Linked DNA regions of Casimicrobium huifangae. The protein of the gene in region 1 interacts with the protein of each later gene in a pairwise test. Links are inferred from orthologs where the notes say so. Each region holds a gene or a part of one and is shown on either strand. Other genes may lie near its edges.

Region 1 (16,406 bases):
CTATGACCGCGGCTTCGTGCTCTCCGACCACGCCGACTGGCCTGGTTTGCAGCAGGCGATCAGCGCGACCGGTGCCTCGCGGGTCATCGTCACCCACGGCTACGAAGCGGTAATGACACGCTGGCTCACCGAGCAGGGGCTGGAAGCCGGCAGCTTTCGTACCGAGTACGGCGACGACGCAAAGGACGACGCGGCGGCCATCGAAGCACCAGGCACAGCCAGTGATGCCGATGCCGTGCTGGACAGTCAGCGCACGAAAGGCGACACGGCATGAAGCGCTTTGCCGAACTGTTCGACGCGCTCGACGCGACCACGGCCACCAGCGAAAAGGTGGCGCTGTTGCGCAGCTACTTTGCTGCAACGCCCGCCAGCGACGCCGCCTGGGCCGCCTACTTCCTTGCCGGTGGCAAACCGCGACAAACCGTCCGCACAGCGGAGCTTCGCGCTTGGGCGCAACAGGCCGCCGGGCTGCCGGACTGGCTGTTCGAGGAGTGCTATCAGGCGGTGGGGGACCTCGCAGAAACCATCGCGCTGGTGCTGCCCGATGCACTGCCGATTGCCAGCGCGGATGCGGACAGGTTGCCGGAGTCCGGGCTCGCGACGTGGATCACCGAGCGCCTGCTGCCCTTGCGCACGATGGACGAGACGATGCGGCGACAGCGGGTGCTGGCGGGCTGGGCCAGCCTTGATGCGCGTGGCCGCTTTCTGCTGACCAAACTAATCGGTGGCGGTTTTCGGGTTGGTGTCAGCAAACTGCTGGTGCAGCGTGCACTGGCGGAGATCGCTGACGTCGATGCCAAGGTGGTCGCCGAGCGCATGATGGGCTATGTGGACGCCACCCGTGCGCCCTCGGCTGAGGGCTTTCTCCGGCTGATCGAACCCGCGCGGGCAGAAGGAAGCAGCGGCCGGGATGACGCCGCGACGGCGGGCGATGGCGACACGCCAAAGGTCGTCTCCGGCCAGCCCTATCCGTTCTTCCTGGCGCATGCGCTGCAGATTGCCGCAGAGGAATTTGACCGCGTACTGGGCCCGGTGACCGGGTGGCTGGTGGAGTGGAAATACGACGGCATCCGCGCGCAGATCGTGCGGCGTGGTGGGCAAACCTTCATCTGGTCGCGTGGCGAGGAGCTGGTGACCGAGCGCTTCCCCGAGCTGGTCGCGGCAGCGGAACACCTGCCGGACGGCACCGTGCTGGACGGCGAAATTCTGGTCTGGCGCGATGATCGCCCGGCACCGTTTGCGCTGCTGCAGACGCGCATCGCTCGCAAGACGCTGAGCAAGAAGGTGCTGGCCGACGCCCCGGTGCGCTTTCTCGCCTATGACGTACTGGAGGCGGACGGAATCGACGTTCGCACTCGCGGGCAGGCGGACCGGCGTGAGCGACTGCAAGCGACGATTGACGCCTTGCCGGCAGCGGGCGCCAGCGGCATCGGCTTGTCACCGGTGGTGACTGCCGCAAGCTGGGCGGAATTCGCCCAATTGCGCGAGCAGAGCCGGGGCCGTGGCGTCGAAGGCTTCATGCTGAAAGCGCGCGATGCGGCCTACGGCAGCGGGCGCACCAAGGCGGACGGGGTGTGGTGGAAGTGGAAGATCGACCCGATGAGCGTGGACTGCGTGCTGGTCTACGCGCAGGCCGGACACGGACGACGGGCTAGTCTGTACACCGACTACACCTTTGCGGTGTGGTCGCAGCCACCACGCGATGGTGCAGAAGCGGCGGCAGCGATAGACGCGCTGGTCGCGCAGGCAGCGACGAAGGGTGGTGCCGGCGCGGCGAGCGACGGCGAAGACACTGATGCCGGGCAGGGGCCAGACAAGGCTACGGCAAATATCGCACCGCGCGGTGCCAGTGCACTGCCGATGCTGGTGCCATTTGCCAAAGCCTATTCCGGCCTGACTGACGAGGAGTTCAAGCGCGTTGACGCCGTGATCCGCAAAACCACGCTGAACCGCTTTGGCCCGGTGCGCGCGGTGCGGCCGGCTCTGGTGTTCGAGCTGGGCTTTGAGGGGATTGCCGAAAGCCGGCGACACAAGAGCGGCGTCGCCGTACGCTTCCCGCGCATGCTGCGAATCCGCGACGACAAACCGCTGCATGAGGCCAATTGCCTTGCCGATCTGCGGGCGCTGCTGGCCAGGGCTGAGCCAGACGCAGCGCCAGTCACGGCTCAGGACGAATCAGCTTCCGGTTGAAAGCCTTACTTATAAGGGGCTAGACGCCTGATTCTGCCAATAGTCGACTTCGTCGGCAAATGACTTCATAGCCCTTATCCAATAAGGGTTTCAGCAAAAAGCTAACCCCGTGCGTCGTTCACTTGTTCGTTGAATTCGGCCATGCTCACGGCGGCGCCAATCTCACGCGGCAACGCGTCGCGCACTGAGAACACACCGAGAATCTTGGCCGCCGGGCCGACGATGGGCAGATGCCGGAAGCCACGCTCGATCATGATCAGCACAGCATCCGACACCAGCGTCTCCGGCGTCACGCAGTAGGGGTTGCGCGTCATCACTTCGGAGACCAGCGTGCGGTCAGGCGGCAGGGCCTTGGCGAGCACACGGGTCATCAGGTCGCGCTCGGTGACGATGCCCAGCAGCTTGCCGGGTGGCTCGACGATCAGCACGCTACCGCAGTTGGCGCCGGTCATCAGGCAGGCCGCCTCCCACACGGTCGCGGTGGCACCGAGGCTCACCACATGCTTGCGGGACATGGACTGGAATACGGTTCGCTCGGACATGGTGCTGCCTCCTTCCAATCGTGGTTTCGGTTCGTAGGAGCGGCTCTGCCGCGAACTGCACGACGCGGTTGCCAGGGGGTCGCGGCGGAGCCGCTCCTACATCGTAAGCGCTAACGTAATGCCGCGTTGATCTTCTCCAGCGCTTTCGACCCCGGGCACAGTTGCGCTGCATTCAGTGTGTTCAACGCGTTATCGCTGGTGTTGAGTGCCGTGTGCAGATCAGTCGCGAGTGGATCGACATACAGCAAGCCAGTGACGATTTCGCCGCGCGCCTGCTGCTTGTGCATGTAGGTCATTGCGGCGAGCCGGTCGGTCGGGTCATAGTCCTGATGCAGCTTGCGCAGCCGCAGCGTGCTGCCGTCGTGCTGCTGCACCTCCACCACCTCGCCGGGTGCGTAGGCCGTGGTGATCTCGCTCTTCGAGGTGATGAAGTCGATGCGGCTCACCGCATCGTTGTGCTCGCGCACATAGTCGTAGCTCTTGGTACTGCCGCTGTGGTTGTTGAAGGTGACGCAGGGGCTGATGACGTCGATGAACGCGGCGCCGCCGTGCTCCATCGCGCCCTTGATCAGCGGCACCAGTTGCTCCTTGTCGCCGGAGAAGCTGCGCGCGACGTAAGTCGCACCCAGTTGCAGCGCAAGCCCCACCAGATCAACCGGGCTATCGCTGTTGACCACGCCCTTCTTGCTTTTCGAGCCACGATCCGCGGTTGCCGAGAACTGGCCTTTGGTAAGGCCGTACACACCGTTGTTCTCGACGATGTAGGCCATGCGCACGCCGCGCCGCATGGCATTGGCGAACTGGCCGAGGCCGATGGAGGCGGAGTCACCGTCACCCGACACGCCGAGATAAAGCAAATCGCGATTGGCCAGATTGGCGCCGGTCAGCACCGAGGGCATGCGGCCGTGCACGGTGTTGAAGCCGTGCGACGCACCCAAGAAGTAATCCGGCGTCTTCGAGCTGCAACCGATGCCCGAAAGCTTGGCGACGCGATGCGGCTGAATGTCCAGCTCCCAGCAGGCCTGGATGATCGCGGCCGAAATCGAATCGTGCCCGCAGCCGGCGCAGAGCGTGGAGATGCGGCCTTCGTAGTCACGCCGCGTATAGCCGACCTTGTTCTTGGTCAGCGTCGGGTGATGCAGCTTGGGTTTGGCAATCCAGGTCATGCGGCCTCCTTCTGGCTATCCGCAGCCGCCGGTTGCAATGTGTCGCGAATGGCGCGGGTGATGTAGCGCGCAGTGATCGGCGTGCCGTCGTAGTGCAGCACCTTGACCAGTTGCGCCGGGTTGATCTCCAGCTCGTTGACCAGCATGGCGCGCATCTGCGCATCACAGTTCTGCTCGACGACGAACACCTTGTCGTGCGCAGCAATGAACTTCGGCACCGAGTCGGGGAACGGGAAGGCGCAGAGCCGCATCGCGTCGAGGTGAATGCCGCCCTCCTCCAGCACCTCCAATGCCTCGTGCATGGCGGGCGTGGTGGAGCCGAAATAGATGACCCCGAACTTGGTCTTCTGCTTCGCGGCGCAAACCTCTGGCTGCGGCACCAGATTGGCGGCCGTTTTGAATTTGCGGCGCAGACGCTCCATGTTGTAGATGTAATCGGGCCCGCGCTCGGAGTACCGTGCATACGGGTCGCGCGTGGTGCCGCGCGTGAAGTAGCTGCCCTTGGTGGCGTGGGTGCCCGGCAGCGTGCGCCACGGAATGCCGTCCCCATCGACATCCTTGTAGCGGCCGAAGTCCTTGCCCGCCTCCAGCTCCTCAGCCGTCATCACCTTGCCGCGGTCGTACTGTTTGCTGTCGTCCCACGCGAAGGGTTTGCACAGGCGCTGGTTCATGCCGATATCCAGGTCAGTCATCACAAACACCGGCGTCTGCAGGCGATCCGCGAGATCGAGCGCCGCGGCCGCATGCACGAAGCATTCGTGCGGGTCCTGCGGGAACAGCAGCACGTGCTTGGTATCGCCGTGCGACGCGTAACCTGCCGCGAACAGGTCCGACTGCTGGGTGCGGGTGGGCATGCCGGTGGAGGGTCCACCGCGCTGCACATCAACAATCGTCACCGGAATCTCGGCGAAGTAGGCGAGCCCGATGAATTCCGTCATCAGCGAAATGCCGGGGCCGGAGGTGGCGGTGAAGGCACGGGCACCGTTCCAGCCGGCACCGACGACCATGCCGATCGAAGCCAGCTCATCCTCGGCCTGCACGATGGCATAGTTCTGGCGACCGGTGACCGCATCGACGCGGAACTTGTCGCAGTATTTCTGGAACGCCTCGGCGACCGAGGTGGAAGGGGTGATCGGATACCACGCCGCCACGGTGGCACCGCCGTAGACCATGCCGAGCCCGACGGCACTGTTGCCATCAATGAAGATCTGGTCGCCCACGTTGTCACGCTTTTCAACACGGATGCCGAGCCGCCCACCGAGGTGCTCGCGCACGTAGTCGCGTCCGAGGTGCAGCGCCTTCACGTTGGAGTCGAGCAGGCGCTCCTTGCCCTTGTACTGCTCGGCAAACAGCTTCTCGAACACGGCGGCATCGACATCGAGCAGCACCGAGAGCGCGCCGACGTAGATGATGTTCTTGAACAGCTGCCGCTGCCGCGGATCGGTGTAGGTGGCGTTGGTGATCTCGGTCAACGGCACGCCAATCACCTGCACGTCACTGCGCAGCTTTGACGCTGGCAGAGGGCGCGTGCTGTCGTAAAACAGATAGCCGCCGGGCTCGATCTCGGCGAGATCGGCGTCCCAAGTCTGGGGGTTCATCGCCACCATCATGTCGACGCCACCGCGCCGCCCGGAGTAACCCTTTTCGCAAACACGAGCCTCGTACCACGTCGGCAGGCCCTGAATGTTGCTCGGGAAGATGTTGCGCGGCGCGACGGGCACCCCCATGCGCATGATCGCCTTGGCGAACAGCTCGTTGGCCGACGCCGAGCCGGACCCGTTGACGTTGGCAAACTTGATGACGAAATCGTTGACTGCTTCGATGCACTTCATGCCGCCACCTCTTCACGTGCCTTCACCTGCGCACCATTGCGGCAGGCTGCGCCCGCCTTGGTGGTGTCAAGCCGGAACTTCTGCATGTCCCACGCTCCGGTCGGGCAGCGTTCGGCACAGAGGCCGCAGTGCAGACACACATCCTCGTCCTTGGCCATGATGCGGCCGGTCTTGAGTTCGCCGGACACATACAGGCCCTGATCAAGGTGCTTCGTTGGCGCCGTCAGGCGCGTGCGCAGGTCGGCCTCATCGCCATTCTTTGTGATGGTCAGGCAATCAGTCGGGCAGATGTCGACGCAGGCATCGCATTCGATGCAGGCCGTCTCGGTGAACACCGTCTGCACGTCGCAGTTCAGGCAGCGCTCAGCCTCCTTGAACGCGGTGGCAGCATCGAAGCCCAACTCCACTTCTACCTTGATGCTGGCCAGCGCCTTTTCGGCCTTGGCCCACGGCACCTTGTAGCGGGTGTCGTTGGAGGTGTCGTTGTCGTAGCTCCACTCGTGGATGCCCATCTTCTGCGACACCAGATTGGTCAGCGGCGATGGGCGCTGCGTCACGTCCTCGCCATGCAGAAAGCGGTCAATCGACACCGCTGCCTCATGCCCGTGCGCGACAGCGGTGATGATGTTTTTCGGGCCGAACGCGGCATCGCCGCCGAAGAAAACTCTGCTGACGGTGGACTGATGCGTCTCGGCACCGAGCTTGGGCAAGCCCCACTGGTCGAACTCGATGCCGCAATCACGCTCGATCCACGGGAAAGCGTTCTCCTGCCCGACCGCCACGAGCACATCGTCGCAGGGGAAGAACGCATCCGGCTCGCCGGTGGGCACCAGCGAGCGGCGGCCCTTCGCGTCGTACTCCGCGCGCACGATCTCGAAGGTCATGCCGGTGAGCTTGCCGTTCTCGTGCACGAAGGTCTTCGGCACGTGGAAGTTGATGATCGGGATGCCCTCGTGCATGGCATCTTCCTTCTCCCACGGCGAGGCCTTCATCTCCTCAAAGCCGCTGCGTACGATCACCTTCACATCGGCACCACCGAGGCGTCGTGACGACCGGCAGCAGTCCATCGCCGTGTTGCCGCCACCAAGCACGATCACGCGTTTGCCGATGCTGGTGATGTGCCCGAACGACACCGAGGCCAGCCAGTCAATCCCGATGTGGATGTTTGCAGCGGCTTCCTTGCGACCGGGAACGTCGAGGTCGCGTCCGCGCGGTGCGCCGCAGCCCACGAACACGGCGTCGTAGTTCTCCGCCAGCAGCGCCTTCATTGAATCAATGCGCTGACCGGACTTGAACGTGACGCCGAGATCGAGGATGTAGCCAGTCTCTTCGTCGATCACCGATTCCGGCAAGCGGAAGCGCGGAATCTGCGAGCGGATGAAGCCACCCGCTTTCGCCTCGCCGTCGTACACGGTGACGTCATAGCCAAGCGGCGCCAGATCGCGCGCCACGGTGAGCGACGCCGGACCGGCCCCGATGCAGGCGACGCGCTTGCCGTTTTTCGCGGCGACTGAGGGCATGCGCGCCTGCACGCCGTTCTTCATGTCCGCCGCCACGCGTTTCAGGCGGCAGATGGCGACTGGCTCAGGGTGGGCACCGTTGTTCTCCTCCACCCGCCCGCGCCGGCACGCCGGCTCGCAGGGGCGGTCGCAGGTGCGGCCAAGAATTCCGGGGAACACATTGGACGCCCAGTTGATCATGTAGGCGTCGTCATAACGACCCTGCGCGATCAGGCGAATGTATTCAGGAACGGGGGTGTGGGCGGGACATGCCCATTGACAATCAACGACCTTGTGAAACCAGGCCGGATTAGCGGTATCCGTGCGTTGCAAGCTGCCTCCTTTTCGCTGAAGGCCGCTGCCGTCCGACTAACAACAACTACAGGAACGAGTGAACTCGGGCGTGCAGGGTCTTCGTCGGCCCCGGCCCTGCACGCTGTCAAGCTATGCCGCAGTGCACAAAGCAGGAGTCGTGAGTGAGTCTATGCCAACGCGAAAGGGTTTGCTTGAGGGGCGTCAAATTTGACGTGTGTCGTGGCGGCGATGCGTGCAGTCAGCGTACTGCGGCGGAGTGCACACCAAATGTCGGCCATAGCCGCGATGCAGCGCAGCGGAATCGGGGCCGTTGTCATCAAGCCAACGTTGGTCCGGATGCCGCGCACCAGCCAAACCGACCCGGTCGCCGACTCTGACGCGCGAACGGTAGGCGTGGGCTCGCCCTCGCTCCCGCGTGTTGAAGGCAACACCACATTTGCAGAAATTCTGCAATGCAGTTATTCTTCACCCATGAGCACCACCCTGACCATTAGCAACCGAGGCGTCATCAGCCTGCCCGCAGCGTTGCGAAAAGCGATCGGCCTCAAACCCAACGATCAACTGATCGCCGAGGCCACTGCGGAGGGTATCTTGCTGCGTCCCGCTGTCACAGTGCCGCTCGAGATATACACCGACGTCCGCATTGCAGAGTTCGATGTAGCCGAGGCTGATCTCGCCGCCGTTCTCGCGAAACGGGCGGCTACGCGAAGCAAGGTGAACGCAGGGCAAAAGAAGCGCAACGCCAGCCGCAAAGCCTGAGCACCACGATGCGCATTTTTCTGGATGCGAACATCCTGTTTTCTGCTGCGCGTTCGGCGGGCGCTATGCACACGCTACTTGAACTGCTTCGTGGCAGCGGGCATCAACTCGTCGCCAGTCCGAGCGTATTGATTGAAGCAAGCCGAAACCTGGAGCGCAAAGCCAGACCCGAGGCGCAAACTGCGCTCGGCGAACTTCAGTCCCGAATTGAAATCTCAGGCGGTGACGTCGCCGACCGTGACGGCGCGCTCACTCAATGGCTCCCCGAGAAAGACCGGCATGTCCTAGCGGCTGCCATCGCACTCAAATGCAATGCGCTGATTACTGGCGACAAGACGCACTTTGGAAGCGGCTACGGCAAGCAGTTCGGAGGCGTGCTGATTCTGTCGCCGCGGATGGCAGCGGAGCAGTTGCTCTGATCTACAGACAAACAGGTCGCTTCCGCCGTTGAGCGAACGCACAAACGCTCGCATTCAGCCCGTCCAACCACGAACAACCTTCCTGCAAAGCCTTGCGAGATCAAGAGGTTGGTTATGGATTTTGAACGTCACTTGTGGGCATAAGATGGCTCTGGCATCGTTGACGTGTCAATTCGACTCCTCACAACCACCACGAAAGACGACGATGACGATCTATCAATCTCACGAGAAATGTCCCGTTTGCACAGAACCGGCTACGGTCGCTCGCGTCGACGGCGACTCGAAATCACATGTCCGGTGCAGCTCGGGGGCCGAATATTGCATCGGCGACACCATGTTCGGGAAACTGCGAGCGCATGTCAGTGAAATGCAGCGTTACCACGAAGCCGCCAAAGAACGGCGTGCAGACAAGATGTTCGCGATGCTCCTTGCCGGTGATAACGCAAATCGCACCCAAGCCACGGGGTTCGTGCCACGCGAATCGCTACTCAGGTGACACGCTCTTGCCTGCGTTACGGCGGTTTGGTGACGAACGAATCAGAGGCCATATTGATGACACTCGCTCGCCACCAAGCCCCCTTGATTCCACGTAGCTGCGTCGAGGCTACGGACCCGGTCTAGCCCCTCCCTAAAACCTCAGCTCCCCCGGCAAATACTTGGCCAGCAAATCCTCGTAGTACGGCTTCACCTCTGCCAGGCTCGGCCGGTTCGGATTCTTTGAGTAGAGGTCGTACGGGTTGAAGCGTTGCACCCAGGGCTTCATGGCGTCGTCCTGCGCGTTGCAGAGGTGCTGGTATTCGTTCTCGCGGTGCCACGCGTAGAAGCTGTGGTAGCGGATCATGTAGAGCCCTTCCAGCGGCAGGTAGGGCTTGAGCATGTGATAGAGGTACTCGTCATGCCCCCAGCTCATCTGCACGGCGTCGAGCCCGCAGCCGTGTTCGTACATGCCGTACTTCGTCTGCAGCTCAGGGCGCTTGATGTCGGGGTTGAGGGCGAAGAATTCGCTCCACACCACTTTGTTGGAATAGGCGCAGCCAGTGGGGAAGGTGTCGCCCACCACGGCCCATTGCGGCTCGCCGAACAGGCAGAGCACTTTGCCAAGATCGTGCACAAAACCGGTTAGCACCATCCACTCCGGCTCGCCGTTGGCGCGCATGGCCTCGCCGGTCTGGATGAGGTGATCAATCTGCGGCAGCGCGATGTCGGGGTCGCTGTCGTCGACCAGGGTGTTGAGGTAATCAAGCGCGTCCCATGGTGTCATGGTGCGGCGGTTGAACTGCAGGAACTCGGCCTTCTTCGCACGCACAAAGTCGTAGGTCTGGTTCATGTGGTTCAGACGGTAGAACTCACGCACAGTGTCGAACCCGTCGACGCGCTGCGGCGCCGCGTAGTCGCGATAGGCGGATTGCTTTTCTTCGGTGGCCAACAAGGTTTCACTCATCACGATGCCTCTGCAAGTTTCTTGAGATTTTTCAGGCCGGCTTCGAAATCGGGGCCGACCATCTTGTCCATGAACAGGCCGAACCAGCGAAAGATCGGGTTCATGCCGGCGTTGCCGTTCATCGTCCACACCACTTTGGTTCCATTACCTTCGGCGGCGAAGGTCAGCTCACCGGTGGCCGGCGTCATGTCTTCCATGCGCAGGATAAACCCGACGCGCTTGTTGGCGTCGAGCGCGGACCATTCCATGCCGCCATTGCCCTCGCTCTTGCTCGTCCAGGTCCATTTGGAGCCGACGGCGGCCTCGGGGCCAGCGTAAGTCATCGTCATGTTTGGGTCACGCTGGTTCCACACGCTCCAGCGTTTCCATTCCTTCTGGTTGGCAACCAGCGGGAACACCTTGTCGACCGGGGCGTTGATGGTGACGCTGCGCTGCGCCGAATATTCAGCCGGCAGCAGAAAACCTGCCGCCAGCAACACAACGATCAGGCCGACCAGATACTTCAGAACTTTCAGAGCCAGTTTCATGGCAAGCCCTTCAAATCATATGGATGAGTGACCGGCAATTGTCGCGCAGAACGCACACGATGCGCTACATTGCTGCGGCGCCGCACGCGCGATGAATCGTTGTGTAAACCGTGCGGCGACATCCGCGTTATCGACGCGCCCGACCGGCAGGTGCCGGCGGCAGTGGCCTACCGGCCAATTACTGAGGACAGACCATGAAACGCACCCTGCTTGCCATCACGCTTTCTGCTCTCGCCGCCAGCGCGGCGATAGCGCAATCCACCATCAAGATCGGCGAGATCAACAGCTACAAGGCGCAGCCGGCCTTCCTGGAACCGTACAAGAAGGGCTGGGAGCTGGCGCAAGACGAGATCAACAAGGCGGGCGGCGTCAATGGCAAGAAGCTTGAGACTGTGTTCCGTGACGACAACGCCAACCCCGGCGACGCCGTGCGCGTGGCAGAGGAGCTGGTCTCGCGCGAGAAGGTGGCCGTGCTGTCGGGCACCTTCCTCTCCAACATCGGTCTGGCGGTGGGCGATTTCGCCAAGCAGCGCAAGGTGTTGTTCGTCGCCAGCGAGCCGCTGTCGGACAAAGTGACGTGGGGAAACGGCAACGCCTACACGTACCGCCTGCGCGCTTCCACCTACATGCAGACGACCATGCTGGTGCCCGAAGCCGCCAAACTGAACAAGAAGCGCTGGGGCATCGTCTACCCGAACTACGAATACGGCCAATCCGCTGCCAATTCGTTCAAGAAGCTGCTGATCGCGGCGCAACCGGCCGGCGGCGTGGAGTTTGTCGAGCAGGCAGCGCCGCTTGGCAAGATTGATGCTGGCGCGGTGACGCAGGCGCTGCTGGATGCAAAGGTGGATGCCATCTTCAACGTGACCTTCGGCACCGATCTACAGAAGTTCGTGCGCGAAGGCAATACGCGCGGCCTGTTCAAGGATCGCCCGGTGGTGAGCCTGCTCTCGGGCGAGCCGGAGTATCTGGACACGCTGAAGGACGAAACGCCGAACGGCTGGCTGGTGACCGGCTACCCGTGGCAGGACATCAATACGCCGGAGCACAAGGCGTTCCGCGAGGCGTATCTGGCGAAGTACAAGGATCACCCACGTCTGGGCTCGGTAGTTGGCTACGCAACGATGAAGTCAATCGCCGCCATGCTGAAAAAGTCGAACTCGACCGACGTGGCGAAGATGCAGGCCGCAATGAAGAACCTGACGGTCGAAAGCCCGTTCGGCAAGATCACCTGGCGCGCGCAGGACAACCAGTCGACGATGGGTGCCTACGTTGGCCGCCTGGCGCAAAAGGACGGCAAGGGTGTGATGGTCAACTGGCGCTACGTGGACGGCAAGGACGTACAGCCGACCGACGAGGAAGTGAAGCGGCTGCGCTCGGGACAGTAGCACGTTCCCAGACGCCCAGCCGGACCGCGAAGAAGTGCGTCCGGCTGCGAGCGTGCAGCGGCGCGGATCCCGGCTCCCTTGGGCCGGGATCGTCCCGGCCTTCGTAAAATTGCAGGATGACCGCGCCGTCCTTTGTCCATCTGCGCCTGCACAGCGAGTATTCGATCGTCGATTCGACGCTGCGTATCGCCGATGCGGTGAAGCTGGCGGCAGCTGATGAGCAGGTCGCACTGGCGATCACTGACCTCAACAACCTGTTCGGCTTCGTCAAGTTTTACAAGGCTGCTCGCGCCAAGGGCATCAAGCCCGTTTGCGGCGTTGATGCCTGGATTGAGGCAGTTGATCCGGCACACGAGCCGGCGCGATTGCTCTTTCTTGCGGAGACACATGCTGGCTATCTGAAGCTCTGCGACTGGTTGACCCGTGCCTTCCGCGAAAACCAGCATCGCGGGCGCGCCCTGATCCGGCGCGAGTGGATTGCCGACGCTGCCGCGACTGAAGGAGTGTTCTGCCTGAGCGGTGGCTGGTATGGCGAAATCGGCATCGCGCTGCGCAACGGGCAGCTGGCGACGGCCCAGCGGGCAGCAGCTTTCTGGTCGCAGGCGTTCCCGAACCGCTTCGCGATGGAAATTCACCGGGCCGGCTTCGAGAACGAACATCATCTGAACGAGCACAGTGTTCGTCTGGCAACGGAGGCGGGCCTGCCAGTGGTCGCAACGCACCCGATGCAGTTTGCGACGGTAGAAGACTACAAGGCGCATGAAGCGCGTGTCTGCATCGCCGAGGGCTATACGCTGGGCGATGGCCGTCGACCCCGGCAGTTCACCGAGCAGCAGCGATTTCTCACGCAGGCGGAGATGGTCGAGAAATTCGCCGATTATCCGCAGGCACTGGCGAATACGTTGCTGATCGCAAAACGCTGCAATCTGGAGATGACACTCGGCACGAACTACCTGCCGAACTTTCCGCTGCCAGAAGGCGTCACCATCGAGACGCACCTGCACAACGAGGTGATGGCTGGGCTCGAAAAGCGCCTGGCAGTGCTTTACCCTGACGTAGCCCAACGTGATGCCGAGCGCCCGCGTTATGTGGCGCGCTGCGAGTTCGAGATCGGCGTCATCATCAAGATGGGCTTTCCGGGTTACTTCCTGATCGTGGCGGACTTCATTGGCTGGGCCAAGAACAACGGCGTGCCCGTCGGGCCGGGACGTGGCTCAGGTGCGGGCTCGCTGGTGGCGTACAGCTTGGGAATTACCGATCTTGACCCCCTCAAGTACAACCTGCTGTTCGAGCGCTTCCTGAACCCGGAACGGGTATCGATGCCTGACTTCGACATCGATTTCTGCCAGGATGGTCGCGATCGCGTGATCGACTACGTGCGCAAGAAGTACGGCGAGGAAAGTGTCGGCCAGATCGCCACCTTTGGCACCATGGCAGCCAAGGCGGCGGTGCGCGACTGCGGCCGTGTGCTTGACATGCCCTACACCTTTGTCGACGGCGTCGCCAAGCTGATCCCGTTCGCGCCGGGCAAGTGGACGACACTGGCGCCGGCGCCGGACGACCCGAAGAAGAGAGAAGCCAACACCATCTACGCCAAGGAGGCGGAGCCACTGCTCGTGGACCGCGAGCGCAACGAGGAGGAAGTGGCCGAGCTGCTTGACCTCGCGGCGCAAGTGGAGGGGTTACCCCGCAACGTCGGCATGCACGCGGGTGGTGTGCTGATCGCACCGGGAAAGCTCACCGATTTCTGCCCGCTCTACTCGCAGGACGAAGGTTCTGCGATGGTGAGCCAGTACGACAAGGATGATGTTGAAGCGGTCGGTCTGGTCAAGTTCGACTTCCTCGGCCTCACCACGCTGACCATCCTTGACTGGACGATCCGCTTCTGCAAGCGGCTCGATCCGACGTTCGAGATCGACCTGCAGACTTTGCCGCTCGACGATCAGTCGGTCTACCAGATCTTCCGCGACACCAATACCGTCGCCATCTTCCAGTTTGAATCGACAGGCATGAAGGACCTGCTCGCGAAGGCCAAGCCGTCGCGGCTGGAAGACCTGACCGCGCTCAACGCGCTGTACCGTCCGGGTCCGATGGATCTGATCCCGGACTACATCGCGCGCAAGAACGGCACCCAGACGGCGGAGTATTACGACGACCGCCTGAAGCCGATGCTGGAAGAGACCTTCGGCATCATGGTGTACCAGGAACAGGTGATGCAGGCTGCGCAGATCATCGGCGGTTATTCGCTCGGTGGCGCCGATCTGCTGCGCCGCGCAATGGGCAAGAAGAAGCCCGAGGAGATGGCGAAGCACCGCGTCATCTTTAACGAAGGCGCCAGCAAGAACGGGCTCACAGAAAAACAGTCGACCGTGTTGTTCGACGACATGGAGAAGTTCGCAGGCTACGGCTTCAACAAGTCGCACTCGGCCGCCTACGCCCTGCTCGCCTATCAGACGGCGTACTTCAAGCGCCACCACACCGCAGCGTTCATGGCCGCCAATATGAGCGCGGTGATGAACGACACCGACAAGGTGCGGCAACTGCTGGAGGACTCATTCGCCAACGGGCTCAAGTTCGAAGCGCCGGACGTGAACCTCGGTGAATACCGCTTCGTGCCGATTGATCGCAAGACCATCCGCTACGGTCTCGGCGGCGTCAAGGGCACTGGCGAGGGCGCGGTGATCGAGATCCTGCGCGCGCGCAGCGAAGGCGGTCCGTTCAGGGATCTGTTCGACTTCTGTCGTCGCGTCAATACGCAGACGGTCAACCGTCGCACCGTTGAAGCGCTGATCAAGGCCGGTGCGTTCGACAAGCTGCATCCGAACCGCGCCAGCGCATTCGCCTCCGTGGCGGCAGCGCTGTCGGAGGCCGAGCGCGCGCAGGCCAATGCGTCGCAGAACAGCCTGTTCGGCGACGAGCCGAGTGTGCAGGACGTACCGCTGGTCGACGCCCGACCGTGGGAATTGCTGGAATCGCTCGCCTACGAGAAGACCGCGCTGGGGTTGTACCTCAGCGGGCACCCCTACGAGGCTTATCGCAGCCATCTGCAGCCAGTGACCACCATGCGGCTGGACAACGTCGCGCCGAGCGACAACAAGCAGCGCCTCGCCGGCATTGTCAACGCGGTACGCGTGATCAACGGCAAGAATGGCCGCATGTGCTTCCTCGCCATAGACGACCGTACGGCCGTCTATGAAATCATGCTGCCGGCGACGGTGTTCGAGATGCACCGGCACTGGTTAAAGGAAGACATCCCGGTGGTGATCGAAGCGCGGGTCACCAGCAACCGCGATGGCGGCACCCGCGTGATTGCCGATGCCATCTACGACATCGAAAAGGCGCGCGAACAGTTCGCCCGGCGCCTGGTGGTGCCGCTCAATGGCAGCAGTGCGGCTGGCGAGGCCAGCGCAGTACTGGCGACGCTGAAAGCCTATCGCCCCGGACCGATCCCGGTGTACATCAAAGTGCTGAAAAAGGGCTACCGCGGTGATGTGGCGCTCGGCGACGAGTGGCGCGTCCGACCGCACTCTGACCTGCTTGCCAAGCTGAAGGCGGAACTGGAGTTCTAGCCAGCCGTGGAAGCCTGATTCGACTTACGCGCGCGGTAGCGCCCCATCATCGCCAGCGCCGGCCTCTCGACAAGCAGATAGGACGCACTAGCCACCAAAAGCGTGGCAGTCATGGCGAGTGCAATGTACGTCCAAAGTTCAGTGCCCTGCAGTGGCGTCACGCGGGACGCTGGCGCGAGCCAGTCGAATATCGGCAGATGCCAGAGATAAAGGCTGTAGCTGATCAGGCCCAGCCAGCGGCTAATCGGGTTGGCAAGCAGCGCGCGGGCCATTGCGCCACCTCGTTCACAAGCAAGAATGATCAGCGCGCAGCCCGTTGCGACCGCTGGCTGTAGCAGGTAATACATCAACGACCCGCGCCAGTAAGTAGCTGCTGTGAGATGGGCAGCCACGATGGCTGCCACCGCAATGACGATGCCCAAAAGGAAAAGTCCGTTGGCAGCGATGCCGCGAGAGTCGCCGCGTGCTGCCGTAGCTTGGTGCAGACGGGTCGCGATGCCAATGGCAAAGCAGGACAGAACACCCGGCAATTGACCAGCAACGGCAACCAGATCGGCGACACGCTGCGGATCAATGACCTTGAGCCAGTGTTGGCGCCAGGCGATCTCGACGGCGACTGCGATCAGCAGTATCCACATCGCTGCCATACGGGGGCGGCGCGCCAGATGGGGGCCGACGATTGCAAAAAGCAATGGCAGCAGCAGGTAGAAGTCGAACTCGACTGGCAGTGTCCACCACACTGCGTTGGCAGCAGGAGCT
Region 2 (15,339 bases), 3.2 Mb from region 1 along the record:
GTGACTAGGGGTGAAAGGCTAAACAAATCCGGAGATAGCTGGTTCTCCTCGAAAACTATTGAGGTAGTGCCTCGTGTATATCCACTGGGGGTAGAGCACTGTAATGGCTAGGGGGACATGTAGTCTTACCAAACCATAGCAAACTCCGAATACCAGTGAGAGTGAGCACGGGAGACAGTCCTCGGGTGCTAACGTCCGAGGGCAAGAGGGAAACAACCCAGACCGCCAGCTAAGGTCCCCAAGATATGGCTAAGTGGGAAACGAAGTGGGAAGGCATAGACAGTCAGGATGTTGGCTTAGAAGCAGCCATCATTTAAAGAAAGCGTAATAGCTCACTGATCGAGTCGTCCTGCGCGGAAGATGTAACGGGGCTCAAGCCATACACCGAAGCTGCGGATCGTAGCAATACGATGGTAGAGGAGCGTTCTGTAAGCCTGTGAAGGTGTCTCGTAAGGGATGCTGGAGGTATCAGAAGTGCGAATGCTGACATGAGTAGCGTTAAAACGGGTGAAAAGCCCGTTCGCCGAAAACCCAAGGTTTCCTGCGCAACGTTCATCGGCGCAGGGTGAGTCGGCCCCTAAGGCGAGGCAGAGATGCGTAGTCGATGGGAAGCTGGTTAATATTCCAGCACCGATTGTTGATGCGATGGGGGGACGGAGAAAGCTAACCGAGCTGAGTGTTGGATTACTCAGTGAAAGCCTGTAGACGTGCTGCTTAGGTAAATCCGGGCGGCTTAGTTGAGGGGTGAGACGAAACGCTCTTCGGAGTGCCAAGTCGGCGATGCTCTGCTTCCAAGAAAAGCCTCTAAGCTTCAGTCAACAATTGACCGTACCGCAAACCGACACTGGTGGGTAGGATGAAAATTCTAAGGCGCTTGAGAGAACTCTGGAGAAGGAACTCGGCAAATTGATACCGTAACTTCGGGAGAAGGTATGCCCTGGTAGATTGTAGGAGTACATCCGAAGGTCGAGAGGGTCGCAGAGAATCGGTGGCTGCAACTGTTTACCAAAAACACAGGACTCTGCTAACACGAAAGTGGATGTATAGGGTCTGACGCCTGCCCGGTGCTGGAAGATTAAATGATGGGGTGCAAGCTCTTGATTGAAGTCCCAGTAAACGGCGGCCGTAACTATAACGGTCCTAAGGTAGCGAAATTCCTTGTCGGGTAAGTTCCGACCCGCACGAATGGCGTAATGATGGCCACACTGTCTCCTCCAGAGACTCAGCGAAGTTGAAGTGTTTGTGATGATGCAATCTCCCCGCGGCAAGACGGAAAGACCCCATGAACCTTTACTGTAGCTTTGCATGGGACTGTGACGATGTTTGTGTAGGATAGCTGGGAGGCTTTGAAACCGGGACGCTAGTTTCGGTGGAGCCAACGTTGAAATACCAGCCTGATGGCGTTGCGGTTCTAACCTGGCCCCCTGAATCGGGGGTGGGGACAGTGCATGGTGGGCAGTTTGACTGGGGCGGTCTCCTCCTAAAAGGTAACGGAGGAGCTCGAAGGTGCGCTCAGCGCGGTCGGAAATCGCGCTACTGGAGTGTAATGGCACAAGCGCGCTTGACTGCGAGACTGACAAGTCGAGCAGGTACGAAAGTAGGACATAGTGATCCGGTGGTTCTGTATGGAAGGGCCATCGCTCAACGGACAAAAGGTACTCTGGGGATAACAGGCTGATACCGCCCAAGAGTTCATATCGACGGCGGTGTTTGGCACCTCGATGTCGGCTCATCTCATCCTGGGGCTGTAGCCGGTCCCAAGGGTATGGCTGTTCGCCATTTAAAGAGGTACGTGAGCTGGGTTCAAAACGTCGTGAGACAGTTTGGTCCCTATCTGCCGTGGGCGCTGGAAATTTGACGGGGCCTGTTCCTAGTACGAGAGGACCGGAATGGACGTACCGCTGGTGTACCTGTTGTTTCGCCAGAAGCATCGCAGGGTAGCTATGTACGGAAGAGATAACCGCTGAAAGCATCTAAGCGGGAAACTCGCCCGAAGATTAGATTTCCCCGGGGGCTCGACCCCCCTGAAGAGCCGTTCAAGACCAGGACGTTGATAGGTCAGGTGTGGAAGCGCAGTAATGCGTTGAGCTAACTGATACTAATTACTCGTGCGGCTTGATCCTATAACTCACAAATATCAAAACCCGAATGAGCAGCAATGCTTGTCCGGACAACTCGCACCGCAAGTCAATCAACCGGTGTGACAGAGAGTCAGTCTCAACCCAAAACTTCTTCCAGCGCGTCGCAACAACGATTCAACCCGTTGCCGCGCCGCGTACCCTTTTAGTTTGACGCCCATAGCTAACTGGTCCCACCCCTTCCCATCCCGAACAGGACCGTGAAACAGTTCAGCGCCAATGATAGTCAGCCTTATAGCTCGCGAAAGTAGGTCAGCGTCAAACTACCCCCACACAACAACGCCCCTCCCCTCCACGGTGGGGCGTTCGTCTATCCGCCGATGACTCGTTAGTGTCGTCGCGCCTCTATCAACCGTGCCAACTCTCGCGCACGGATCCCCATATACGCGACACTACAATTGCAGCAAGCAATCTATAGGCGATATTTACCGTGAGCACATCAGAACGAAACGTCCAAGCTGAAATTGCCACGATAGTGGGCAGCAGCCGCGTGGTGCTATTCATGAAGGGGACTCCCCAATTCCCCCAGTGTGGTTTTAGTTCGCGAGCCGCACAGATACTGCAAGCTTGCGGCATCCAAGAATTCGCGTATTGCAATGTGCTCGAAGATGGCGCCATTCGCGAAGGCGTCAAGACTTACTCGTCGTGGCCGACTATCCCGCAGCTTTATGTCGACGGAAATTTTGTCGGCGGTGCTGACATCATGCAGGAGATGTATGCGTCAGGCGAATTGCAATCAATACTCACGACCTGACTCGATCGTTGGCGTCTTCGATTGTAGTTCTGGCGCCAAGCGATAGACGCGCGTAACGCCTGCGACGTCGCGCAGAGCTTCGACACATCGAACCAACGTTGCGCGACTCTTCACATGGACAGTGAACTTCATTTCAGCCAGGTGGTGAGTCAGTTCGTCCACGAATGACTTTGTCAACACCGCCGAAACATTCACATTGGCGTCAGCCACCACGCGCGCGCAGTCTGCCAACAACCCTCTGCGGTCCGTCGCCTCAATCACAACCCGCACCGGCAAAGGCTCAATCATTCGGCCAGCCCACACCGGGACAAAGTGCTCATTGGACGAGCGTCCCGCCCCCAAGGCCGAGCATGCCGGGCGATGTACTACCGCTCCAGAATACGTCGACAAGATGACGACGTGGTCTCCTGGTATTGGCATGCACCTTTCGCAGTACTTCAGCCCATTGCTCGGGCGGCCATCAAGTACCAGTTGTCTGTGGGAGTCCATTCCTGCGGCTCCACCAATGACGTCGTGCATATCCACGCCCTTGGACTTCGATGCCACTGCGTAGGCAGATAACTGGCCGATGCCAATCAACCTAAACAACTCGTCGACGCTAGTTGCACCAAACGACAACAAAAGAGCTTCGGAATCCTGCGACTGAAAGAAGGCGTCAAAGTCGAAATCCGGACTGGCATCAACGAGCAATCGCCTTCCAAAGGTAACAGCCTCACGCCTCGATGCATCGCGTAGCCAAGCACGAAGCTTGGCGCGACTCCTCGGGGACCGGAGCTGCGACAACCACTCAGGTCGGGCGACCACATCATCGCCGGTCAGTACTTCGACAATATCGCCAGAGACCAACTCCGTCCTGCATTCACGAATTACGCCATTGATACGCACAGAGCGAGCGCGCAGACCAATGTCCGTGTGAATCGAGAATGCAAAGTCCAACCCTGTCGAATGGCGGGGAAGCGACAGACGCTTACCCTTTGGCGAGAAAACCTGCACGGTGTCTTGATTGACGAGGTCGCGCAACACTCTTGTGAACTCTCCTGTCGAGTCACCACCCTCTGCGACGGCGAGGAAGTCATCGCCGCCTCCCGCAAACTCGCCGTTAGCGCCGCGAACCCAAGGGTCACGAGTTGCCCGTGGAAACCAGAACAAAAAGTCAGCGACAAGCCCTCGACGATCCATCAGCACCTTGGACGATACAACGCCCTCGCCGGCATCGGAGCGAAAACTTCCCGGAACGTACGCGAACCGGCTATGAAGTTCAGACAAGCGTTGATACGCATCCTCTACGGATGAACAATGCACGTGCAGCGTGGGCAACGAAAAGAGTGCGCGACCTGCACGATCTTCACGCAGGAGAGCAAACGCCTGAACCATTACTTCATCAGCGATGCGGCGATCATCGTCGACGCCCGCTCGCTCGCGGACAAGCTTTGACCATAACGATTGAGGGATGACCGCAGATAGCCGTCGGCGGTCAACCGCTCGCTTGTAGTCACACCATCTCGAAATCACGTCCCAACGCCAAGGATGGAGCCACCGCAAAGATAGCGATTGCAACTCGCGTGCGATCCCGACGAAACCTACGTAACGCGCAAGCGGAAAGAAGATGAGATATGTTTCCAGTGCAACGCGGCGTCTCTTGCTGCGCCCAACGGCACCGAGCGTTCGCATGTTGTGCAATCTGTCGCAAAGTTTGACAGCAAATACGCGCCAATCACGCCCGCCAGCGACAACGAGCTTGCGCAACGTGGCCTCTTTCGCGCCAGCCGAGCCAGTTGTGCGAACGTCATCCAGTTTGGAGACGCCATCAACAATGTGCGCAACCACAGGCCCGAAACGGCTTTCAATGTCGCCGACAGCGACATTGGTATCTTCCACAACGTCATGCAATAACGCCGCACACAGGGCATCAGCGTCTGCTTCCAGCGATTCGAAAAGAATACGGGCTACCGCAAGCGGATGAGTGACGTAAGGCTCACCCGACTGCCGCAGTTGCCCGGAATGGGCCGCGTCGGCGACGGACCAAGCCGCATGGATGCGAGCAAGATCGTCCGGTCGAAAGGCAGGGGCTATAAGATCGAAAAAATCAGAGACCTGAGGGGCAAGCCCCATGGGTGCCTCAGACCCCTATTTTCTTTAGTACCGAACGATCCACCTTCTGCCCGGCGATCTCCCGAAGCGCCACCACTACCGGCTTGTCGCGCTTCGCTGAATCGACCAGAGGCTGATGCCCTCCTGCAAGCTGGCGCGCCCGAACTGCAGCAGCCAGCGACAATTCAAAGCGGTTATCGATAGTGGACAGACAGTCTTCAACAGTAATGCGTGCCATGCAAGCCTCGAAAAGGTAGCGCCACGCCGGCTTGGCCGGCGCCAGTGGGTAAAAGGTAATGGTACACCGCCGCGCGACAATCTCGGCCGTCGCGAGCTATCGACAAGGCGACGCAAGAACCAGTCGTCACAGCTTGATGTATGCTCACTTAATGGGCGTGGATGTGCAGAACAAATACTTGCGGCGGACAGTCTCGCAACTCGTCTGTCCCGCGCAGGTATTGACGCGTGTCATGCCGGAGTGCGCGACCACACAATCGGTGTGCCGTCGGTAAGAGCAGCCGAACATGTCAATCGTCGCTAACAGGGCGCTTCCACAAGGCTACAAGCTGCACAACTATCGCATAGACCGTGCGATCAGTAGGGGCGGTTTCTCGATCGTCTATAGAGCTGTCGACGACAATGGGACAGTCGTGGCTATCAAGGAGTACCTTCCCAGCGGCTTGGTGCTGCGCTCGGAAGGTTCGCGAGTACATGCAAGTTCCATCGAGAATATTGACTCCTTCCGCTTCGGGATGAAGTGCTTTTTCGACGAAGGGAAATCACTGGCCACCATAAGCCATCCCAACGTCGTTCGAGTGCTCAACTTCTTCCGCGCCAACGAGACTGTTTACATGGTGATGAAGTATGAGCGCGGGCGAACACTTCAGCAGTACATTCAAGGCAATCAGGGCATGCTTCCAGAGGGCCTGATTCGCCATGTATTTTCCAGGCTGTTGAACGGCTTGCGTGAGGTACATTCGCGTCGCCTTCTGCATCTTGACATCAAGCCAGCCAACATTTACATCCGCACTGATGGGTCGCCAGTCCTGCTAGATTTTGGGGCCGCGCGTCAAGTTCTCGCATCGCGCGGCAACCGCCTGACGCCAATGTACACACCGGGATTTGCTGCGCCTGAGCAATATAAGGAGGGCGATTCTGACCGGCTGGGCCCATGGACTGACCTGTACGGTGTGGGCGCATCGTTGTTCGCTTGTTTTGCTGCGTTTGCGCCTCAGGCAGCCGACAGTAGGGTCAAGGATGACCATTACGTCTCCGCGGCAAAGCTATGGGCAGGTAAGTATTCGCCCAGACTGCTCGAACTGGTTGACCAGTGCCTAAAGTTGGATCCTCTTCAGCGCCCGCAGTCCGTCTATCAAGTGCAAAAGATGCTCATTGCTGCCCCCGAACCGCCCAAACGGGCGCTTCTGGCGCGAATATCCGAAAAGCTGGGCCTATCGACCAGCGGCGGGAATCGTCGTGCTTGACTTCCCGTCAGGGGCAGTTGACGTGTCACGAGCACCTGACGATCGGCAGGCAGCCTGACTATGGAATTCTCCATTTTTCAGGAGACCCGCCGTGGCGGGCGCAAGGTCAATCAGGATCGTGTCGGCTATATCTATACTCGCGACGCACTCTTTGTCGTTGTTGCCGATGGCATGGGCGGACACGTTGGCGGAGAAATCGCCGCCCACATCACGGTGCGGTTGCTTCTGGAGCGTTTCGAACAGGAGGCGAAACCCGTTCTGGCTTCGCCGGTGCTCTTTTTGCAGAATGCACTAAAAGCTGCGCATAGTGCCTTGGCGGACTACGCCCAACGATTTCGCCTGGTTGATACACCTAGAACAACATGTGTCGCCTGTGTCGTACAGGATGATGCCGCTTACTGGGCGCACGCCGGCGATTCGCGTCTGTACCATATTCGCAGGGGATCCTTGCAGGCACGAACTCGCGACCACTCCAAGGTGCAATACCTGCTTGACAACGGCGTTATTACGGCCGCCGAGGCGGGGAGACATCCAGACCGAAACAAGGTATTCAGCTGTCTAGGCGGCGCATTCGAGCCAACGGTCGACTTCTCACCGCGAATTCCCCTGCAATCAAATGACCTTCTCGTTCTCTGCACCGATGGCCTTTGGAGCGCCTACAACGATGGCGAGCTCGTAGCGCGAATCGGCCAGTCCGAATTGAGCAAGGCAACGCCAGAACTTCTCAATGATGCGGAGAAGCGCGCTGGTGTTGATTGCGACAATCTGAGCATTATTGCGGTCCGTTGGGCTGGCAGTAATGGTGAGTGGTCAGACACTGTCACAACAACTCATACCGAGACACTGGCGATGGGGGAATTCAGCACCCAGATGGATCGTACGATCACGCTGGTTGAGCCGACAACCGGACGCCGAGCCTTGAGTGACAGCGAGATAGAGATGGCAATCAAGGAAATTCAGGAAACGTTGAATCGGCATGGAAGCAGCTGAGCGACTTGTCTTTCTGGACACTGAAACGACAGGCCTTGATGCCCGCTCGGGACATCGCATCATTGAGGTTGCTGGCATAGAAGCTGTCGGTCGCGATCTAACGGGCCGACACCTGCACTTTTATCTTGACCCAGAACGGGAGATCGACGCAGGCGCGACGGCCGTGCACGGCTACACCTGGGACGACCTGCGTGGCAAACCCAAGTTCGCGACCATCGTTCACGAACTGCTGGCCTTTCTGGTTGGGGCGAGCGTCGTCATACATAACGCGCCATTCGATGTATCGTTCCTGAATCACGAACTTGCGCGCTTGCGCATGCCGTCGCTGTCAAGCCTGGATCTGGTCATTGTTGACTCCCTCGCGCTAGCCAAGGAAAAGTTCCCCGGCAAGCGCAATTCACTGGATGCTCTTTGCGATCGTCTCGGAGTGGATAACTCACAGCGCAATCTGCATGGTGCCTTGCTGGATGCAAGGCTCCTTGCGGAGGTGTACTTCGGCCTGACACGTGGCCAGGGCGCCTTTGAAATGGAGCTCCCCGCACAGGTGCCGTCACTGGCGATTGATAACGGTACCGCCGACAGCGTGCCAGCGACGATTCATCCTGTCCTTTTGGAACCCGCCGTGCTGGATACGCACCGTGACTATCTCGGGCGCCTCGCCAAACAGTCTGGCGTCGAACGGCCTTGGGGTTAGCCGTACGATGGCAGAGCTATTGGCCATTGCGTGATGCGCTAATGCATGTGTCGGCCGGCACGGTCGGGCGATCACCAATGCAGACGGCCCTGTTTGCAGCGCTTCAGATGATTTCCTCGCATGTCGGCGCCGAATTCCCGTGAAATCAAGTGTAGTTATCGCCAAGTCAAGTTTCAGCGTTTCCTGGTCCTTTGCCTGCAGAGCCTGCCTGGCAGCCCCCGACCTCTGGCGCAAGTCGCAGCCTGTGAGCCGTCTAGAATTTTGGATCCGGAAGCAAGAAAGCCCGACACCTTGTTCGTGGGCAGTTTCTACCGGATCCACCATCGCGAGGACTGACCTTGGACTATTTGATTCGCATACTGAACGCGAAGGTGTACGACGTCGCTGTTGAGACATCGTTGACCAACGCGCGACTGCTCTCAGAGCGTCTGGGTAACAACGTGCTGATCAAACGGGAGGACGAGCAACCCGTGTTCTCCTTCAAGCTGCGCGGCGCCTACAACAAGATGGCTCACCTGTCGGCGGCGCAGTTGGCCAAGGGAGTCGTTGCTGCGAGTAGCGGCAATCATGCGCAGGGCGTGGCGTTGGCGGCCCAGAAACTTGGCACCGAGGCCACCATCGTAATGCCGCGGACCACGCCAGCCATCAAGGTTGACGCGGTAAAGGCACGCGGGGCAAAGGTGGTGCTACACGGCGAATCTTATTCCGATTCATATGAGCACGCCCAGAAGCTGGTCAAGAAGGGTAACAAGGCATTCATCCATCCCTACGATGATCCGGACGTCATCGCCGGACAGGGAACCATCGGCATGGAAATCCTCCGGCAGCACCAGGGCGATATCGATGCAATTTTTGTTGCTGTTGGTGGCGGTGGTCTGATTTCCGGGATCGCAGCGTACGTCAAGGCGGTGCGCCCCAAGACTAAAGTAATTGCGGTACAGCCAACCGACTCTGCAGCAATGGTCGAGTCGTTGCGAGCCGGCCGCAGGGTGACGTTGCCAACGGTAGGGCTGTTTGCGGACGCGATCGCCGTCAAGCAGGTTGGCAGCGAGACATTCCGGTTGTGTCAGCAGTATGTCGACGACACCGTGCTGGTGAGCACGGATGAGATTTGCGCGGCGATCAAGGACGTTTACACGGACTGCCGGTCAATTCTGGAGCCTGGCGGCGCAGCCGCGATCGCAGGCATGAAAAAATACGCTGAAAAGCACCGCTACCGCGGCAAGACCCTGGTCGCAGTCGCCTGCGGGTCCAACATGAACTTTGACCGCCTCCGCTTCGTAGCGGAGCGTGCTGTCATTGGCGAAGCCCGCGAAGCGGTATTGGCCGTAACGCTGCCCGAGAAAGCAGGCAGCTTTCGGGCATTTTGCGAAGTGCTGGGGCCCCGTTCGGTAACCGAGTTCAACTATCGGTACGCTGGCGGCACCCAAGCTCATGTCTTTGTTGGGGTCGAGCTGTCGCACAAGCGCGAGACCGCCAGCCTCATTCGCGATTTCAAACGGGCCGGTATCGCGGCTGTTGACTTGACCGACAATGAAATGGCCAAACTGCATGTTCGCCACCTCGTTGGCGGGCACGCCCCCGGAGCCGTGGGTGAGCGGCTTTTTCGATTTGACTTTCCAGAGCGACCGGGGGCGCTGGCGCAATTTTTGCGCGTGATGAATGGCGACTGGAATATCACGTTGTTTCACTACCGGAATCACGGTTCGGATATCGGACGCGTACTGGCAGGTATCCAAGTGCCGGAGCGCGATGCGCCGGAACTTGAACGGTTCTTGAATCGCATAGTCGAGCTGGGATATGCATGGATAGAAGAGACGCAAAACGTCGCATACCGACTCTTTCTGGGCCTCAATCAGGGCTGAAACGACGGTCGGTTCAGGGCGATTCAATTGGCGGAATGGGACGCGACCAAGTCATCATGACAGTTGCATCACACCTACAACCTACAGAAAAGTCGCAGAAAAAGGCGCCGGTTCGATGCAAATTTGATCGAGGCGTGGCAAACTGCACCTCACTGTTTTTACTCTGGCAGCATGCACATGCAGGCGACAGGCGCTAACGCGGAACCGTCCGAAGTGGACGGACTCAAGGTAATGGTCATTGACGACAGCAACACCATTCGTCGCAGCGCCGAGATCTTCCTGTTGCAGGCGGGATGTCAGGTTATTCTTGCCGAGGATGGTTTCGATGCGCTGGCAAAAATCGCCGACCATCGACCTGATGTCATCTTCGTCGATATCATGATGCCGCGCCTTGATGGCTATCTGACATGTGCGCTGATCAAGAAGAACGCGAAATTCAAATCCACCCCGGTGGTCATGCTCTCTTCAAAAGACGGGCTTTTTGATCGCGCAAGAGGGCGTATGGTCGGCTCCGATCAGTACCTGACCAAGCCTTTTACCAAGGAGAGCCTCATTTCGGCGGTGGCGTCTTTCGCGGGCCGCGAACGAGCCAATTAGCTAGGAAACACCATGCCTGTGAAGAAAGTTCTTGTTGTTGACGATTCTCCAACCGAGCGCCATGCGCTGTCAGAAATCCTGCGTCGTGCCGGCTATGAAGTCAACACCTGCGACAGCGGCGAAGAGGCGGTTGCCCAGTCCAAGGTTTTGCTGCCCGATCTGATTCTGATGGACGTTGTCATGCCGGGCCTCAACGGCTTCCAGGCCACCCGAGTGATAGCGCGGGATGACGCGACCAAACACATCCCGGTGATCATCTGCACCACGAAGAGTCAGGAGACCGACAAGATCTGGGGGTTGCGGCAGGGGGCGCGCGACTACATTGTCAAGCCGATCGATGCCAATGATCTGCTGGACAAGATTGCGCGCCTTGACGGCTAGCAACAGTCTTCCGCGAAATCCGGCGCCGCGCCGGAGCGGGCAATCGTCGAAGGGGGAGCGCTAAGTGGCGCGAGATCGAAATCGGCTGCGGGATTTTCAGGAAGCGCTGGCGATGCGTTTGCGCCAGGCCGCCGAATTGCCGCAGCGGCAATCGCGTCTGGCCGTACAGGTCGGCGATCGGGGGTTCTTGCTTAACCTGGATGATGTTTCCGAGGTCTCGCCGGTAGGTTCGGTCACGCCGGTGCCGCTGACGCAGCCCTGGTTTCTCGGGGTCACGAACGTGCGGGGCACGCTATACGCGGTTACGGACTTTGCTCTGTGGTTGGGCCTGCACCTCACATCTGACATTGCCGCCAAGCGGCTGATTTTGCTTGGGCAGCGTCTTGGCAAAGTTAGGGCGGGACTGATCGTGACGCGGGTCGTTGGGCTGCGCCTGCTTGACGAGATGCGCGCTGGTGAGACGCCGCTTACCCGAGCGTGGGAAAGCGCCGCCTGGGTGGACAGGGATGGTACGAGTTGGACCGAGGTTGATCTGGAGCGGCTTGCCTCAGATGCTGAGTTTTTGCAGGTCGTTCGCTGAATAATTTATGGGATAGGGGCTATGAAGCTAAAGTTGGGTAAAGTCTTCAAGGGCAAAGGCTCGGCGCCGGCAGCCGACATACCGACTGTTGTTGCAGCGCCGCTGGCGGGCGACACGGGCATGGCGAGCGCCTACGATCCGACTCGCGCTGTGTCAGTGGTCGAGCAGTTGCGTGCGGCTGCCCGTGGCGGCAAGGCGGTGCGGCAATTGCCATTGATTGGCCACTTGTCAACCGCGAAGCAGTTTCAGTACCTCGCGGCGGCGTTGGCGACCAGTTTCGTGCTGATGCTGATCCTGTTCGGTCTGTACGCGATCGAGGCACGCAAAAACGGCGCCCAGAAAGAGGCCGCAACCGAGATGCAGATGCTGGCCCAGCGTCTGGCCCGCGGTGGCGCACAGTCGGAAATGGGTGGTGCAGCTGGTTTTGATGTACTGCAGTCGAGCCGTGAGCAGTTCCGGAGCAACCTGAAGGCACTCTCGTCTGGCGGCGAGTATCGCGGCGTTTCGGTGAGCGAGCCGCAGTCTGAAGCCGTGCGAACCGCAGTAACCGAATTGGAAAAGCGCTGGACGCTCGTTGACGGCAAAGTGGACGAACTGGTAGCCGCTCGTGCGATCCTGACTTCGCTGTCACAAGCTGTAAGTAACGTGAACCAGGGCAATCAGGGTCTGCTGGAGCTTGCAGAGCAACTGGCCACTCAGCTTTCGTCCGGCAGTGGCCGCGAAATCGCACTCGCGAACAATCTGGTGATGCTCACCCAGCGCATCGCCAAGAACGCCAATGCGCTGGTCGGCGATGAAGTGGATTCCGACGTGGCGTTCCTGCTCGGCAAAGATACAGCGACGTTCCGTGACATTGTGAATGGTCTGCTGCAGGGCAGCGACGCGCTCCGCGTCAGTGCCATTCGCGATGGTGAGGCCCGACAGACATTGACTGAGCTGGGGTCCCGATTCCAAGAGACGGAGAAGCGTCTTGTCGAGGTATTGCGGGCCATGCCCAGGCTGCTCGCCGGCAAGCAGGCAGCCAAAGTGATTACTGTGGAAGCCGAGCCACTGATGGCAGGCGCCAAAAATCTCTCGAACGCCTATGAAGGCGCTGGCAACACGGCAAACTTTGCACTCTACCTCGCAGCGGCGCTCGGACTTCTTTCGCTGTTGCTCGGCGCAGCGCTGGGTTACTTGTTCCTCAACGAAGCGCGTGTTCGAGCTGCTGAAAACGAACGTGAGAACCAGCGTAACCAGGAAGCCATTCTGCGCCTGCTGAACGAAATGGGAACCCTGGCCGACGGCGATCTGACGGTCAAGGCGAGCGTTACCGAAGATGTGACGGGGGCAATTGCCGACTCGATCAACTTCACTGTTGACGAGCTGCGCAAGGTGGTGTCGGACATCAATGCGACGACCGGTGAGGTTGCCGGCGCAACCCAGGCTGCACAGGCCATTTCGCAACGCCTCTATCAAGCGTCGCAACGGCAATCTGGCGAGATCCAGCGCTCCAGTGCGCTGGTACTTCAGATGGCACAGTCGATTAACGAGGTGTCAGCCTCCGCGACACAAGGCGCGAAAGTGGCCGAGCAGTCCTTGAATGTGGCGGAAAAGGGTTCCCTGGCGGTGCAAAACCAGATCGCAGGCATGAATGAGATCCGGGCGCAAATTCAGGAAAGCTCCAAGCGCATCAAACGTCTGGGTGAAAGCTCTCAGGAGATCGGTGAAATCGTGGAGCTGATTTCCGACATTACCGAACAGACAAACGTGCTGGCTCTCAACGCCGCCATCCAGGCAGCATCGGCCGGTGAGGCGGGTCGCGGCTTCACGGTGGTTGCGGAAGAGGTGCAGCGACTGGCGGAACGTTCTGCCGAGGCGACCAAGCAGATTGAAGCGCTGGTGCGGGCGATTCAGGCCGACACTCAGGACGCCGTGAACGCTATGGAAAAAACCACTCAGGGGGTGGTTGAAGGTACCCGCCTGTCAGACGCTGCCGGTCAGGCGCTGTCAGAAATCAGTCGAGTTTCGCGCGATCTCGCCAGTCTTGTGGGCAACATCTCAGTGCAAACGCAAACGCAGTCGGCGTCGGTGTCAGAAGTGACGCGCGGCATGCAGGACATTCTGGCGGTGACCGAGGAAACCTCTCGCGGCACGCAGCAAACCAACGTCTCCATTGAAGAACTGGGCCGACTGGCGCAAACGCTGCGTAGCTCGGTGGCAGGCTTCAAGGTGTAATCGGACGGGATCGGCGAACCGTGGCAATTGACATCCCGCTCGAACTCGACAGTGGCCCCATCACATGGGTGAAGGCGGAGATCGATAGCGCGCTTTACCGCGCCCTGGAGAGCATAGAAAAGTTGCGCTCCGCCCCTTCGGCGGAGTTGCGCAATGCCGTACGTTCAGATTTGCACCAGGTCGCGGGCGCCTTCGAGCTGGTCGGCATTGAAGGCCTGGCGGTCTTGGTGCAGGAATTTGAACGCCACTTCAGCAGCGACGTCGAGTCCGTGCCCAAAGAGGCGCTGGATCTTGTCGATCGAGGCTGCCGGCGGCTTCTGTCTCATCTGAAGGAAATGGCCAGCGGTTCACCGCCGGTGCCGCTTCGCTTTATTCCCGAATATCTGGCGCTGGGCAAGCTGCGCAACGCGAAGTACGGCCCCGCCGACCTGTTTTTCCCGGACTTGTCCCGGCGACCGGCGCGCGTTCAGGATGCTGCACCGCCCGAACCGTCACGGATGCCGGCATTTCTGCTTCGGCAGCGTCGTGACTTCCAGCAGGGCTTGCTGCAGTGGCTGCGTGGCAGCGAGGCTGGCCTTGACCAGATGCGCCGCGTCATCTCGGATATCGAGGCGGCCTATCCTCTGCCGTCGCAACGTTCGTTCTGGTGGTCGGCCCACGCGCTGGTGGTGGCAACGCAGACCGGCATGGTGGAGCCATCCACCGCGCTCAAGCAACTGCTTGCCCGCATAGACCTGCAGGTGCGTCGCTTTGTCGAGGGGTCCACGCGTGTCGCGGACCGCCTGCGCCGTGAAGTGCTCTATCACGTTGCCCGTGCGCGCAACGGCAACCCGCTGGTTGACGAAGTCAAGAATCTGTACGAACTTGATGTTCTGGTGCCGAAGCGCGTGCCGCGCGAGATTGATGTGGTTGCGTTGCAACCGGCAATCAATGCACTCGGCGCCATCGTTGGTCGTTGCAAGGATGCCTGGACCAGCCTTAACGCGGGTCGCGGCAATGCCTTTACGAAGTTGCGCGAAGCCACCGGTGAATTGCCGGCCGCATGCGACGCACTGCACATGCCGGAGTTCTCAAGTCTCGGTCGCGGCATCGCCAACGCTGCGATGTCGGTCGGTGAGGGCAAGGTAATCGGCGATGACCTTTCCATTGAGTTCGCGACCAGCCTGATCCTGATCGAGACGGCGCTCGAGCACATTGCGGCGTTGCCGTCGTCGTTCCGGACGCAGGTTGATCGTGCCCTGCAGCGGCTCCACTACGCTACGACAAACGCCCCGATTCCGGTCGAACTGCGTGCTGAGAACGAAGACAACTCGCTTACCCGTCTTGCCCAGGAGCGGCAGACGATTTCGCAAGTTGCGAAGGAAATCCGCGCCAACATGCGGCTCGTCGAACAGGCGCTGGATGCGGTGTTCCGTGACCGCAGTGCGACTGATGAACTCAAGCCTTTGCCTGCCTTGCTGGGTCAGGTATCCGGCGCGATGCGCATGCTTGGCTGGAACGATGCCAATGAGCTGCTCACCAAGACATCGGATCGGTTGATTGATTCAG

The links.
Region 2: the proteins of dnaE (region 1) and dnaQ interact in binary tests that used the Escherichia coli proteins (3 or more experiments, as listed by UniProt). The link is inferred for Casimicrobium huifangae from one-to-one orthologs.

The regions. Positions count from the first base shown.
Region 1 is NZ_CP041352.1:1,034,051-1,050,456, reverse strand. What follows is about bases 11,797-15,847. They hold dnaE (DNA polymerase III subunit alpha), read left to right. Parts: upstream 11,797-12,194; coding sequence 12,195-15,647; downstream 15,648-15,847. Other genes in these bases: FKL89_RS04820 (acyltransferase family protein), read right to left, coding at 15,644-15,847; FKL89_RS04830 (ABC transporter substrate-binding protein), read left to right, coding at 11,797-12,078. Outside these bases: FKL89_RS04880 (ligase-associated DNA damage response exonuclease), read left to right, coding at 1-274; FKL89_RS04875 (ATP-dependent DNA ligase), read left to right, coding at 271-2,190; FKL89_RS04870 (CBS domain-containing protein), read right to left, coding at 2,292-2,732; FKL89_RS04865 (2-oxoacid:ferredoxin oxidoreductase subunit beta), read right to left, coding at 2,843-3,898; FKL89_RS04860 (2-oxoacid:acceptor oxidoreductase subunit alpha), read right to left, coding at 3,895-5,730; FKL89_RS04855 (FAD-dependent oxidoreductase), read right to left, coding at 5,727-7,562; FKL89_RS04850 (AbrB/MazE/SpoVT family DNA-binding domain-containing protein), read left to right, coding at 7,773-8,303; FKL89_RS04845 (PIN domain-containing protein), read left to right, coding at 8,312-8,722; FKL89_RS04840 (inositol oxygenase family protein), read right to left, coding at 9,351-10,163; FKL89_RS04835 (SRPBCC family protein), read right to left, coding at 10,163-10,690; more of FKL89_RS04830, read left to right, coding at 10,885-11,796; more of FKL89_RS04820, read right to left, coding at 15,848-16,406. UniProt on the Escherichia coli protein: DNA polymerase III is a complex, multichain enzyme responsible for most of the replicative synthesis in bacteria. This DNA polymerase also exhibits 3' to 5' exonuclease activity. The alpha chain is the DNA polymerase catalytic subunit.
Region 2 is NZ_CP041352.1:4,246,720-4,262,058, reverse strand. The notes cover bases 6,314-9,297. They hold dnaQ (DNA polymerase III subunit epsilon), read left to right. Parts: upstream 6,314-7,443; coding sequence 7,444-8,151; downstream 8,152-9,297. Other genes in these bases: ilvA (threonine ammonia-lyase, biosynthetic), read left to right, coding at 8,484-9,297; FKL89_RS19260 (PP2C family protein-serine/threonine phosphatase), read left to right, coding at 6,528-7,457; FKL89_RS19265 (serine/threonine protein kinase), read left to right, coding at 6,314-6,467. Also shown: grxD (Grx4 family monothiol glutaredoxin), read left to right, coding at 2,641-2,892; FKL89_RS19275 (HD domain-containing protein), read right to left, coding at 2,875-5,004; rpoZ (DNA-directed RNA polymerase subunit omega), read right to left, coding at 5,012-5,221; more of FKL89_RS19265, read left to right, coding at 5,508-6,313; more of ilvA, read left to right, coding at 9,298-10,016; FKL89_RS19245 (response regulator), read left to right, coding at 10,188-10,613; FKL89_RS19240 (response regulator), read left to right, coding at 10,626-10,994; FKL89_RS19235 (chemotaxis protein CheW), read left to right, coding at 11,059-11,574; FKL89_RS19230 (methyl-accepting chemotaxis protein), read left to right, coding at 11,596-13,791; FKL89_RS19225 (hybrid sensor histidine kinase/response regulator), read left to right, coding at 13,812-15,339. UniProt on the Escherichia coli protein: DNA polymerase III is a complex, multichain enzyme responsible for most of the replicative synthesis in bacteria. The epsilon subunit contain the editing function and is a proofreading 3'-5' exonuclease.